DNA from 2 places in the Asticcacaulis excentricus CB 48 genome. Region 1 is predicted to be linked to the other one. Evidence: riboswitches for the same ligand, from Rfam matches in the RefSeq annotation. Region 1 holds a riboswitch; the other holds the start of a gene.

Region 1 (6,957 bases):
GCAAGACGGTCGTGTTTACGGGCACGCTGGAGAAGATGACGCGTGATGAGGCCAAGGCGCAGGCCGAACGGTTGGGGGCCAAGGTAGCGGGTTCAGTCTCGGCCAAGACGCATATCGTAGTCGCGGGACCGGGCGCGGGTTCAAAGCTCAAGAAAGCCGCGGAGCTGGGCGTTCAGGTGATGACCGAGGACGAATGGCTGGCCTTTATCGGGGCGGTGTAAGGCTTTATCCTTCCCCACTTAAAAAGCAGGGGAGGACTAAAATCAATCCAACGCGGACGCGAAATAGGCCTGTTCCTGCGCTGTCAGTTGAGGTTCAGGGAACAGGGTGCGGTCGGCTACAGACACCATGCCAAACAGGGCGATCAGTCCGGCCACAAAGCCCGTGCCGATCAGGAAATGCTTGCGGGCAGCCTTGCGCGCTTCGGCTTCGGGCGAAAGGGCGCGCGCCGGGCTGTGTGAAACGGTGAACTGACCGAAGGTGTCGGTGGCGGGTTGAAAAACGGTGCTGGTAGGCATGGTGTCCCTCCGCATACAGATGGCTACGAGGACACCTTACCTACCGCCGGATAAGGGCTCAGGCCGTTCTGATTTTGAAGGATATAAAGCCTTTATAAAGGGGCGCAGGCGGTTGTAAGCCAGTCTGCCACCTCCGGCTTTACGCGCGGCGACAGCAGACGCAGCACCTCGGCATGGTAATCATCTATATAGCGGCGCTCGGCCTCGGTCAGCAGCGACACCTCGATCAGGCTGCGGTCAATCGGTGCCCAGGTCAGGTTCTTGAAACCAAGCATCGGGCGTTCACCCCCGGCAATGGGGGCAGCGTCGGTGATGTATTGCAGGTTCTCGATACGGATACCGAAGTCACCGGCCTTATAGAAGCCCGGCTCGTTGGAAACGATCATGCCGGGTTGCAGGGCATAGGCATTGAGCGCCTTGGCGATGCGCTGCGGGCCTTCGTGCACCCCCAGATAGACGCCGACGCCGTGGCCCGTGCCGTGGTCGTAGTCAAAGCCGGCGTTCCACAGGAACTGCCGCGCCAGCACGTCGAGATGCGTGCCGGTTGTGCCCGCCGGGAAGCGAATGGTGGCCAGTGCAATATGCCCCTTGAGCACCAGAGTGAACATGCGTTTGTGTTCGGCGTTTGGCGTGCCAATGGCGATGGTCCGGGTGACATCGGTGGTACCATCAACATATTGCCCGCCGGAGTCGACCAGCAGCAGATTGCCCGGCTTAATGCGTATATTGCTCTGTTCGGTGACGCGGTAATGCGGCAGGGCCCCGTGCGGGCCGAAGCCGGAAATGGTGTCGAAGCTGAGGTCCTTCACCAAACCCGACGCGATGCGTAGGCTCTCCAGCTTTTGCGCCACTTCGATTTCGGAGGGCAGGGCGGTCTGCGCCTCGGTGGCCACCCAGTAGAGAAATTCGCTGAGGATGGCCCCGTCGCGGATATGGGCTTCGGTGGTCCCGGCGATCTCTGCCGCGTTTTTGCAGGCGCGCGGGATAAGGCAAGGATCATCGCCCGCAACGGCGCTGGCCCCGGCCCCTTCGATGGCTTCCACCCACCAGGCCGAGGACCAGTTGGGATCAACCAATATGCCCTGACCGGATAAAGCCGTTAGCGCCGCGGGGATGTCCGTGGGCGTTTTCAGCGCCACCTCATTGCCCAGCCATTCGCCCAGACCTTCCGTCACCTTGGCCGGTTCGAGGAACAGCTCCGCCGTGCCATCGGCCTTGAGCAGGGCCTGGGCCAGTGGCAGGGGCGAGCGGATGACGTCACCGCCGCGCACATTGAATAGCCACGCGATAGACGACGGCGCCGTGATCAGGGCCGCAGCAACGCCCTTCTGGCGTAGGCTTTCGGCGAGTTTGGCGCGCTTGTCGCCTGACGCCACCCCGGCAAATTGCAGAGGCTGCGGCACCACCGGCGTCATCGGCTGGGCCGGGCGCGCCGCGCCCCAGGCGAGGTCGATAGGGTTGGGATCGACGGCTTTCAGGTTGAGGCCGACGCGGGTAGCCGCCTGTTGCAGCGCCTTGAGCGCCGCCGGGCTGTGCAGGCGCGGATCAAAGCCGATGACGCTGCCGCGCGGCTGAGACGCGATCTGTTCGGCGATAGCCGTAGCGGTGAAATCGACGACCTCGAACACCGAAGGATCAGTCTGTTCGCGCGATTGCAGGGTGTAGCGGCCATCGGCAAACAGGATGGCTTTGTCCTTAAGGATCAGGGCCGCACCGGCTGAGCCGGTAAAGCCCGATACCCACGCCAGACGTTCATTGGCATCAGGCAGATATTCGTTCTGATGCTCGTCCTCGTGCGGGACGATAAAGCCGTCGATACCGAGACCGGCAAACTGCGCGCGCAATGCAGCGACGTTGGTCACGCCCTGCGACGGATGGGTGGTGACGCTGTAGGTCTGAAAGGTGTGGGCGGTATCGGCGGTCATGGTGGGGCCTCTGGAAATCAGTTGCCTCTATATAGCCCTGCGTGATTTGGTTTCAAATCATGAGTTTATGAGGGGTGGATTATGCGCTTTGTATGGACGATCGGATTCTCGTTCACGGGGTTCTTTCTGATCTCGAACTCTCTGTTACAGACGGTGTGGGTTGGTGGAATGAACGGTCTGTGGATGTTTCTGCTGTCTGGCGGCGCTGTAATCGTTGGTCTTATGGCAAACATCTGGGTTGCCGCCGTTGGTGTGATTTTGAATCTGGCGCTGAGATATCTGTTTGGCGATGTGGACCTAATTTGGGACGCAGTGGCTTTTGCCGCAGGCCTGTGCCTCTTTTTTATAGGTTCCAGCTATCGTTGCCCGCGCTGTGAACTGTCTCTGATCAAGAATACGTGGAACCGCTGGTCAACGGCCAGCATACCCAACCATTGTACGGTCTGCGGTCGAACCCGTGCGGATGTCCGTCCTTTTCAATATGCCCTGTGCCCTGAGCCGTGGGACGGGCAATATCACGACGAGGGGGGCGGACCGTTCCCGACAGACCTCGATGTGGCCGATATGGCACTCTATCACGCTCAGAAACGCTACAAGAAGAAACAGTTCAAAAAGGCCCGACGTTAGCTGCCGGGCCTTTCTTTCAGTCAATATTTAGCGCGCAGGCCCAGCCACAGTCGGCGACCGACGGAGCCGTAGTTGGCGGCGGTCTCATAGTCTTCGTCCGTAGCGTTTTCGACGCGCGCGACCAGCGTCATCGTTTCATTCAGCGCATAGCTGGCGCGCAGATCGAGCAGTGTGTAGGCGTTTAGTCGACGGGTATTGTAGATATTCTCGAACGACTTACCCGCATAGCGTAGCGAGGCCCCCAGTTCGAGGGCGTCCGTTGCCTGCCATTCAATGCTGGCATTGGCCAGATGACGGGGTGCACGGCCCAGATCGTTGCGGAAGGTCGCGCTGCTCGGGGCATCGTCGCGGGCGACGATGTGGCTGTAGTTGCCCGACAGGCGCACGTTCGCTGTCAGATTCGTCTCGCCATCCAATTCGATACCATAGGCCTTGGTGCGGGCGATATTGCCATAGAGGAAGGACGACATGTCATAGTCGATCTGATTGTCGGTCTTACGCCCGAACAGCGACACGCCGAGACGGCTGTCGTTGGTACCGTGATAATCGACGCCGACGTCGAGATTGGTCGCTTCCTCGGGCTTGAGCTTGAGATTGCCTGACCAGCCGTCATAGAGCTGATACAGGCTGGGGGACTTGAAACCCTGACCGAGGCTGCTGCGCAGTACCAAAGACGGCGACAGAGCGTAGGCGATGGCTACCTGAGCGATGGAGTTGCCCCCAAAGACCGAATGATCATCATAGCGCAGGCTGGCGTTCACTGTCAGGGCCTGCGTCACCTCCTGACGCAGTTGCGCAAACAGGCCATTGAGGGTGACGCGCTTGTTTAGACCAGAGGCAATAGCTTGCGAGCGCTCGCTCGACGCGCCGAAGACGAGTTTGGACGACTCCGACAGGGCCAGAGCTCCGGTGTAATCGAAGCTGGTCTGACGCCCTTCGAACGGATAGGTGGTGGCATTTGCGAGGTCAGAGGTGGAACGCTTCGTCGTGCTGTAGCTGAGGGTGAAGGTCTGCTTCAGCGCGCTGCCAAAGGCTTGCGTGTAATAGCCGAGGCTGGCCAGATTTTCGTTCTGAAAACCGGTGTCTCGGGTATCGGCCAGTTGGAACGCCGCATTATAGCCGTCGAAATCGTACTCGCTTTCGGTGCGGGCCAGACGGGCGCGCAGGCCTGATGTGTCGCTCAAGGCGTAGTGCAGATAGGTGTTGAGGTGCTTCTGCGTAAAGCCGTCCTTTTCCGCCGCTCCGCGCAGCGACGACACGCCGTCATCGTCGATATACGACGCCGCTAGACGCCAACTCAAAGGGCCCGTCTTGCCGCCGATACCGGCCTTGCCTACAACGTATTCATCCAGGCCTTCGATGGAGCCTTGCGCCTCAAAAGGGGCCTGGGGCATGCGGGTCGTCACCGACACCACACCGCCGATGGCCTGAGAGCCCCACAGGGTCGACAGCGGGCCGCGCAGGATTTCCACACGCACGGCATCGTTAAGCGCCAGCAATCCGAGGTTTAGCCCGCCTCCTATCATCGACGGGTCGCCCAGCTTCACGCCATCGACGATAAACAGGCTGCGGTCGCTTTCGGCGCCGCGAAAGCGTGCCGTGCCGGCCTGACCGTGACCGCCGGTCTGAGCGATAGAGACGGACGGGGTGAGGGCGATCAGGTCTTTAAGAAAGACCAATTGACTGCGTTCTATGGCGGCGGCATCAAACGTGCTGACACTCTGCCCCACCTTTGACAAGGCCACGGGTTCGCGGGTCAGGGTGACGACCACCTCTTGCGGGGCGTCTTCGGCCAGCGCAGGCGAGGTGAGGAAGGCGGCAAACGCGACGCCGCAAAAGAAGGTTTTCAAGATCTTATGCCTATTCACAACAGGACGAGCGCCCCGGACGGACCGGCGCGCACAACGAATCGTCTCTGAGGAAGGCCTTTGTCAGAGCGCATTTCGATTGCATCGAAACCATGCTCTAGATTTTGGTTAAAGCGCTTTTTCATCCGAAAAGTGCGTCACACTTTCGGCAAGCGCTCAAAGGCTTATCCGCTCTTGTGGCACACCCCGACCACGCGAAGGACGACAGCAGGGGCAGGTCTCCTGACTCGCGTCTCAGGCGCGTTTCGCCGCCTTCCCGGTACAAAGACAACCAGTGGCATATGGCGGAACACTCGACGCTTACAGTTGCGGGGACAGCGCAGGCCTTGCACCTGCTTCCCTTTTAAGCCGCATCTCTGCGGCACCGTCTGCACAGTGTCGGGGTAGGGGAGCAGGACGAGAAGGTCAAGCGCGGGGCGCGTGTATAAAGGCAAGTGTGGCGCTTAGGACGCGGTATCTGTGCCTAACAAGACCCGCAGCACCGACTTGGCCGTGTCGAAGGGGGCCGGGTTGCGCGTCGCCTGAGCGGCGACAACCGCGCCATTGAACAGCACCATCGCCTGATCGGTCAGAGCGTCGGGGTTTGCATGGCCGGAAAGGGCGCTCAGTTCACGGACGAGGGCGTGCATATCGGCGAACATGGCTGTGGCGGCGGCCTCAATTTCCGGCTGACGGCCGCCAAATTCCTGACGCGCCGAGATGGCCAGACAACCACGGAAACAACCTCTGGCAAACAGGCTCTGGCGCAGATCGAACAGGGCCATCAGGCGCCCCTTCGGATCGGGGCTCAGCGCTTCGACCCCGGCGCGCAGTTGCGGAAGGGATTGTTCGCGGTAGTGATCGACCAGTTCGGCGATCAGCGCCTCCTTGGACGGGAAGTATTTATACAGGGTGCGTTTGGAAATGCCGGTATCGGCCATCAGCGTATCGACGCCCAGACCGAAGCCGTGATCATAGAACAGCTCAAAAGCGTGGTTGATAATATCCTGTTTTTTTTGCGGTTTGGTCATGAGAGGGCTTTTAACAGCAAGGGGCGGGAAGCTTGTGGAGTGGCCGGTGAGCAAAAATTATAGCCTGCCGGCTTGCAAAAGTAAACAGATCGGTTTACATCGGCGACATGTAAACAGATCTGTTTACTTTTTAAGCATGAAACCTAGGAGCCTGTTATGTCCCTCTCCAACCAAGTCATTCTCGTTACCGGTGCCAATCGCGGCATTGGTGCCGCCACGGTGCGCGCACTGCTCACCCACGACGTCAAAAAGGTCTATGCCGCGGCGCGTAACCCCGCCTCTCTGCCGGATTTTGCGGACCCGCGTGTCGTGCCGCTGGCGCTTGATATTACCAATGAAGCTCAAGTGACCGCTGTCGCCGAAGCGGCGGGGGATGTCGATATTGTGGTCAACAATGCCGGAACGGCGGTGTTTTCGGACGTGCTTAACAGCCCGCTGGACGTGGTCGCTGCCGATTTCGACACCAACCTCTATGGGACACTGCGGGTCATGCGCGCGTTTGCGCCGAAGCTGGTTGCCAAGGGCTCAGGTACGATTGCCAATGTCATAAGCGTCGTGGGCCTTGTCGCCGCTGCGTCTTTGGGCGGCTATTCGGCGTCCAAGGCGGCATTGTTGTCGGTCACGCAGTCGGCGCGGGCGGGCCTGAAAGGCACGGGCGTCAAGGTGCTGGGTATATTCCCCGGTCCAATCGACACCGATCTGGCGCGCGATATTCCTATGCAAAAGGCAACGCCGGAAACCGCGGCCAAACGCATAGTTGAGGGTCTGCAAGCGGGTGAGGAATATATCTTCACTGACCCGGTGGCGGATCATATCGGCGATACGTGGCGTACCAATGCACCGGCTCTTGAGGCGGCAATGGCCGGAGCGGAGTAACAGATAAGCCCTTCCTCGGAAGGGCTTTTTTATCTACGATTGAGTCGATAAGGGAGAGCTAAATGAAGATGTTTGGCGGGGTTCTTCTGGCTGTGTGCGGCCTCGGAGGATGCGAGAAAGCGGTCAAATACCC
Region 2 (6,957 bases), 1.1 Mb from region 1:
GGCTGAACGCGCTGCGCAATGAGGATACGGCCGAAGGCCAGACCATCATTCGTCAGCTTGAAGCGCTGGTGAAGAATCGAAAGAGGAAGAAACTGTCGGCATGAGTGCGGTGGCAACCTACCAGCAGACCAAGGGCGCATTTCAGGCGCGTTCGGACAAGGGTAAGCCCGCTTCACGCGATGTGCGCAATCTGGCCAATTTGGGCGATACAGCCTCGACCAGCCGCGTCCTCAATCTGGCAGCGATTGCCCTCGTCATGTCCAGCGAAAAAGACTATGTCGCCAAGCCGTTCTTCCGCGACCGCCAGCTTAATCGCGCCATACTGATCAAGCACACCCTGCGTTCCAACGAACGCGATCTGTTCAGCCGCACACGGCGCACGGCGACCAAGATCGTCATGCCGTTCGACGCCACAGACCTGCGTCTGGGCGGGCGTTCGGTTATGGTCAATCAGGTGGGCTTCGAAGCCTTTTGCCGCACGCAGTTCGGCATTGGGGATGTCAATTCGCATTTGGATGTGCAGGTTCTGCGCCTGCTGGACAACCTCCCGTCGCTCGACCCGTTTCTGGTTCGCGAGCACTTGTCGCGCAATGGTTTCAAGCCCGGCGCCTGTTATCTCAATATCTCCGCCCATGATATTCAGCGCATGATCGGCTTTGCCAATGGCGAGATCGAGCAACTGGTGCGCACCGCGTTCGGTAACATGATGGTCGGCGGAGCCAGCATCAAGCTGGCGGGCAAGATCCTGTCGAATGAGCTTGATCAGGAGTTGTCGCCCCTGCGCCAGACCCTGCGCATGTCGGAAGAAGAGTTCTCCGAAGGGATCTTCTCCTGGCGCGGCTTCCTCTATTTCAAATGGCGTCACGAAGAACTGCAAAACGAGATGCGTCGCGTCATTCAGGGTCTGGGTTCTTATCAGCCCGTCGGCGCGATTGACGATCAGGTGCGTGACTATCTGCGCGAAGTACGTCCGCGGCTGGGCCGCCGTATCGCTAAGGCGGTCAATGAGGTGGCGCGCACCATCGCCATCTATGATCGCGCCTATCACGCGCTGACTCAGGGGCAAAACCCCGGCCCCTTCCGTCAGTTTCTGCTTCAGGGGCCGAAGCTGTTTTTCGAACTGGGCGAAACCATCGGGATACTGGGGCACATCTCGTCCTTCTGGACCTATCGCATGATGTCGAGCTTGGCCGCCCAACGGCTGACCGCGCTGGAATATGCCGACGTGCTGATGGATTTTGACGACAGCCTGATGATTTTAGGACCTGACGACGAGGATTAACCGTCTTCGTTCACACCCTATTGGAACCTGTCTTTTAGGCTCCGGGTTCATTCCCGTCCCCAGGTGTCTAACGGATAGTCATGGTTTCAACGGCCCGCCGAAATTACAAGATGACCCGCGGCCCGGATCAGGCGAACCGCGTCATCCGCGAATACCGCAATCTGGCCAATCTGGGTCAAACGGCCGCCTCAACGCGCGTACTTAACCTGTCGCGGGTCTACCGCCTGCATCACAAAGATGAGGACTATGGGGACAATCCCTTCTTTCAGTCCTCACTTCTCAACCGATGCATCATCCTCAAACACACCCTGCGTCTCAACGAGCGGCACTTTTATCACGGCACCCGTCGCACCGTGACCAAGATCATCTTGCCGTATGATCATTTTGATCTGCGTCTGGGGGCGTCCAGCATCTTCATCAACCAGATTGGTTTCGAGCAACTGGCGCGGGATTATCTGTCGATCAGCGATTTCGACAAGAATCCCGACATAAAAATCCTGCGCCGTCTGGATCAGTTGCCGTCGCTCGACCCGTTTCTCGTGCGTGAAACTCTGGCGCGCAACGGCCATCGTCCGGCGGGTATCTATCTGCGCCTGTCGCCCGCCGATCTGTCGCGAATGATGCAGTTTACTTCCAGCGAAATTGAGCGGCTGGTCAATACGGCGCTGGGCGATCACTATGTCGGGGCCTCGATGAAGCTCGGCAACAAAATCCTCTCCGATCAGCTTGATCGCGAACTGTGGCCGCTGAAAGAGACGTTCCGCATGTCCGATACGGAATTCGCCGAAGGTGTCTTCGCCTGGCGCGGTTTCCTCTATTACAAGTGGCGTTACCTTGAGCTTCAGGACCGCCTGCGCGAGGTCCTCGCCGGGATCGGCACCTATCAGCCCTTCGGCGTCAGCGACGAACGCGTAACGGACTACATCCTCAGCGCCCGGCTGCGTCTGGCACGCGGCATGGCGCGTGCGCTCAATCAGGCCTATGACGTGCTGAAAATCTACGATATGGCCTATGCCGATCTGGTCAGCCACAACAAGCCAGGGCCGTTCAAGCGCTTCCTGCTCAATGGCTCCGGCCTCTTCACCGAACTGGGTGAGATTATCGGTACGCTGGACCATATCGCGGCCTTCTGGAGCTTCCGTATGAACCGCGCCATTCAGTCGGGCAAGCCGATGAAGCCGGTTGAATATGCTGATGTGCTGATGGACTTTGAAAGCGGGCTTAACTACCTGTTCGAGGATCGCCCCAGCTTCAGCGTGACGACCTCGGGGTTTCTGCGCGCCAGTATCCCAGCGGGGTAAACGAGGCTCTGTAAAGGGGCACAAAAGGCGATGGCGAGAGCTTACGCCTTTTAATTTGAGAAGAATATAAGCATATAAAGATATGTTTATATGATTATTGACTCCGTCGCTTTGCCCGTCTAATGTCCGGCTGTCAGCGGTCCGCGCCTCTCATGAGGCGTGGCTAAGAGGGAAGCCGGTCCAAACCCGGTGCTGCCCCCGCAACTGTAGGCGGTGAGTGTCGATCCGAAAGACCATTAGGGTGCGCCCTGAGAAGGTGGCTCGAAACCGTGACCCGCAAGCCAGGAGACCTGCCACTGACCGCATCTGTCATCCCGGGCGGAGGGCCACGGGCATGAGTCCTTTGCCCTGCGGCCTGACGCGGGATCGCGGACCTGTGCCCAAAGCGCTCCCCCACAGTAACGGGGAATACCGTGTCACACTCTTCGCCAGTCGCGCCGCTCTCAGACTTCGATTTTACCCTGCGGCGCCTTCGCTTCAATGAGCACTACACGCCGTCGCAAACCACGCGCCTAACCACCAATTTCGCCAATCTGGCCAGAGGCGATACCCGCCAGCAAAACCTGCGCAACGCTTTGCGCATGATCGATAATCGCTTCAACGCGCTGGCCCATTGGGATAACCCGAACGCTGACCGTTACGCCATCGAACTCGATATCATTTCGGTCGAGATAGACCTGCCGGATCGGGCGACCAATGACCGTTTTCCGTTGCTCGAAATCCTAAACACGACCATTCTTGATCGTCACACCTCCTCAAGCATCGCAGGCATGACGGGCAACAACCTGTCGTCCTTTGTGCGCGACTACGATTTCAGCGTCGTGCTGCCCGCGCACAACCGGGACCGCCCTGACTTCAGCCTGCCGCCCAACTTCGGAGACCTGCACGGCCACCTGTTTCTCAGCTTCGTTCGGTCGCCAACTTATAAGGCGCAGTTTCACAAGCCGCCCGTCATCTGCCTGAGCGTCGCCAACAGTAAGACCTATAGGCGGACGAACACGTACCACCCGATACTGGGCGTTGAATACGAGCAAAACGACGAGTCGCTGACGGATATATATTTCCGGAAAATGGGATTAACGGTGCGCTTCTTCATGCCGCCGGGCAGCGTCGCGCCGCTGGCCTTCTATTTCTTCGGCGACCTGCTCTCTGACTACACGTCTCTGGAACTGATCAGCACGATCAGCACCATGGAGAGCTTTCAGAAGATCTATCGCCCGGAAATCTACAACGCGAATGCGGCCGCCGGTGCGGTCTATCAGCCTAGCCTGCAACACCCCGACTATTCGCTGACCCAGGTGGTCTATGACCGCGAAGAACGCAGCCGTCTGGCCGTCGAACAGGGGCGCTTTGCCGAGGCGCACTTCATCACCCCGTACCGCACCCTGCTTGAGCAGTGGTCCGCACATTACGCTTGACTCGTGAGGTAATTCTGATGGCTTTACTCCTTCCCCCGTCCACCGCCGGCAGTCTGCCGAAACCGTCTTGGCTGGCCGAGCCGCAAACCCTTTGGTCGCCATGGAAACTGCAAGCTGAGGCCCTGAGCGAGGGCAAGCGAGACGCCCTGCGTCTGGCGCTGGATGATCAGATTCAGGCGGGTATTGAAATCGTCAGCGACGGCGAACAGACGCGTCAGCACTTTGTCACTACCTTCATCGAACACCTCGACGGCGTCGATTTCTCAAAGCGCGAAACCGTCCGTATCCGTGACCGTTACGAAGCCAGCGTGCCGACGGTGTTGGGGGCGGTCTCACGCCCCCGACCGGTCTTTGTCGAAGACGCCCGATTCCTGCGTCAGCAGACGAAACAGCCCATCAAATGGGCGTTGCCGGGGCCGATGACCATGGTCGATACCCTGTTTGACGCCCACTACAAGAGCCGCGAAAAACTGGCCTGGGCGTTTGCTGAAATACTCAATCAGGAGGCCAGAGAGCTGGAGGCTGCGGGTGTTGATATTATCCAGTTCGATGAGCCCGCTTTCAATGTCTTCTTCAATGAGGTCAATGACTGGGGCGTGGCGGCGCTCGAAAAGGCTGCCGAGGGCCTAAGGTGTGAGACGGCCGTGCACATCTGCTACGGCTACGGCATCAAAGCCAATGCCGAATGGAAAAAGACGCTGGGGTCGCAGTGGCGGCAGTATGAAGAGGCCTTTCCCAAACTGCAAACCTCCAGCCTCGATATCATTTCGCTGGAATGTCACAATTCGCGCGTGCCGATGGAGCTTATCGAGTTGATACGCGGCAAGAAGGTGATGGTCGGGGCCATTGATGTGGCCAGTTCTGTCATCGAGACGCCTGAAGAGGTGGCCGACACCTTGCGCAAGGCCTTGCAATTTGTCGATGCCGACAAGCTCTATCCCTGCACCAATTGCGGTATGGCCCCTCTGCCGCGCGACGTCGCTACGGGTAAGCTGCGGGCGCTGGGGGCCGGGGCGGCAATCGTGCGCAGGGAGCTTATGGCCTAACCAAAACTCGCGCTGAGGACAAAGGCGGTGGTGGCCACGACCAGCACCGCCAGAAGCGCGCCTGCCCGTGCATAGTCGGTGAAGCGATAGCCGCCCGGTGCCATGACCAGCAAATTGTTCTGATGCCCGATGGGAGTCAGGAAGTCTGACGAGGTGCCGACCAGAACGGCCAGCAGTAGGGCGTCGGGTGACACATGGAGTATTTGCGCCAGCTGAATGGCCAGCGGGCCCATGATCAGCGCCGTGGCGACATTGTTGAGCAGGATGGTCAGGAACAGGGTGAGGCCGCAAACCGCCGCGATGCAGGCGATCAGGGGCGCGCCCTTAAGCCCGCCCGCCAATGCATCAGCGACCATTTTCGCCGCACCTGAGGTTTCAAAGCTCTGCCCCACCGGGATCATGGCCGCCAGCAGGACGATCACGCTCCAGTCGATGGACTTATAGATTTCCGGGGCGGGGATTAGCCGCAGGGCCGCCATGGCCGCCGCCGCTGCGAGAAAGGTCAGAGCGGGGGAGACGTCGAACAGCACGGTCACCGCGATGGCCAGAACGAAGATGCCGACCGTCTGGATCGCCGCGCGGATATTAACGGGGGCGGTGTCGGCACGATCGATTTCCAGCAGGCGTTGTTGCGTGCCAAATCGCGCAATATCAGCGGCCTGACCGCGGATAAATAACTGATCGCCGCCTTGCAGGATGATGCCCCCGAGCGGCTGTTTCAGGCGCGCGGCGCGTGGTCCGCCGGCCGTGACATTCAGCGCGCCGCCGCTGCGGTGAGTGATGGCATCGTAGCGTTCACCGATAATGGGGGAACCGTGCGCCACGACCATGTGTGCTGTCACCTCGTGCTCGGCCGGCAGGGGCGCGGCGGTCTTGACGTCCAGACTGTCAGCCACGTCTCCGGGCATATAACGCGACAGAAGGAGCAGCTTGTCGCCGCGTTTCAGGCGATCCTCTTCCGGCCAGTCAATGATCTTGTCGCGGCGGATGAGGCGCAGTAGGCGCGTGCGGCTGGCGTGCAACTGTTTCGACAGGGCGTGGCGGCTGAGTTCAACGGCATGGGTGAGGGTGAGTTCAAACACCTTCCATGGGGCGGCGTGGCCTTCCATCGTGCCGCGGCGCGGCGGCAGCAGACGCCAGCCGATGACGGCCAGATAGACGATACCGACCACGGCCACAGCGATGCCCACCGGTGCCATGGAGAAGAACCCGAAGCCCTGACCCAGCCGCTCCTCGCGCACCGAGGACAAAATCATATTGGCCGGGGTACCGATCAGGGTGATCATGCCGCCCATGATTGTAGCAAAGGCCAGCGGCATCAGGATGGTTCCGACAGCCTTCTTGTTTTGACGCGCGATCTCCGCCCCCAGCGGCATGACGATGACCAGAGCGGCGATATTGTTCATGAAGGCCGACAACAACGCGCCGACGGACATCAGCATGGCCATTTGCAGGCTGTAGGTCGCCTTGCCGAACATGATGTAGCGCGCCAGTTTACCCGCCACGCCACTCAGTTCCAGCGTGCGACCAACGATCAGAACGGCGGCGACCGCCACCACGGCAGGGTCGCCGAAGCCGCTCAAGGCGTCCTCAGGCTTGACGACGCCAGCGATCAGTCCGGCCAGCAGGGCCAAAACGGCGATCAGGTCGTGGCGCACCCGTTCGGTGACAAACAGCACTAGGGCCCCGGCCAGGATCAGTGCACTGATGAGGGCGGGCGAAACAAAGGGGCTTAAGTCCATTCAGCGGTGGTCCGGTCGAAGGCAGGGTCTCTCTACTGCCCGCAACACTGGTAAAGGCGCGATAGGGAATGTCCTCAGGCGCGGGGCTTAAGGGCCGCGACGTCCTGCGGCGTGTTCAGGTTGCGCAAGTTCAGACCCGGCGGGACCGGGATTTCGACGCAGCCCACC

What was found. A riboswitch is a leader RNA that binds a small molecule or an ion and turns the genes downstream of it on or off. The one in region 1 is predicted to bind cobalamin.
Region 2: linked by a shared signal. The riboswitch ahead of ASTEX_RS03145 (DUF1852 domain-containing protein) and the one ahead of ASTEX_RS08270 (TonB-dependent receptor plug domain-containing protein) in region 1 are both predicted to bind cobalamin.

Annotation. Positions count from the first base shown of each region.
Region 1 is NC_014816.1:1,790,697-1,797,653, reverse strand. Features, by position in the region: gene ligA (NAD-dependent DNA ligase LigA) at 1-221, shown strand, start outside; gene ASTEX_RS08285 (hypothetical protein) at 264-518, opposite strand; gene ASTEX_RS08280 (aminopeptidase P family protein) at 611-2,443, opposite strand; gene ASTEX_RS08275 (hypothetical protein) at 2,525-3,070, shown strand; gene ASTEX_RS08270 (TonB-dependent receptor plug domain-containing protein) at 3,091-4,920, opposite strand; cobalamin riboswitch at 5,134-5,322, opposite strand; gene ASTEX_RS08265 (TetR/AcrR family transcriptional regulator) at 5,382-5,948, opposite strand; gene ASTEX_RS08260 (SDR family NAD(P)-dependent oxidoreductase) at 6,105-6,824, shown strand; gene ASTEX_RS08255 (hypothetical protein) at 6,887-6,957, shown strand, end outside.
Region 2 is NC_014816.1:671,051-678,007, forward strand. Features, by position in the region: gene ASTEX_RS03130 (response regulator) at 1-104, shown strand, start outside; gene ASTEX_RS03135 (hypothetical protein) at 101-1,282, shown strand; gene ASTEX_RS03140 (hypothetical protein) at 1,393-2,583, shown strand; cobalamin riboswitch at 2,704-2,895, shown strand; gene ASTEX_RS03145 (DUF1852 domain-containing protein) at 2,997-4,001, shown strand; gene ASTEX_RS03150 (methionine synthase) at 4,019-5,047, shown strand; gene ASTEX_RS03155 (SLC13 family permease) at 5,044-6,789, opposite strand; gene mobA (molybdenum cofactor guanylyltransferase) at 6,864-6,957, opposite strand, start outside.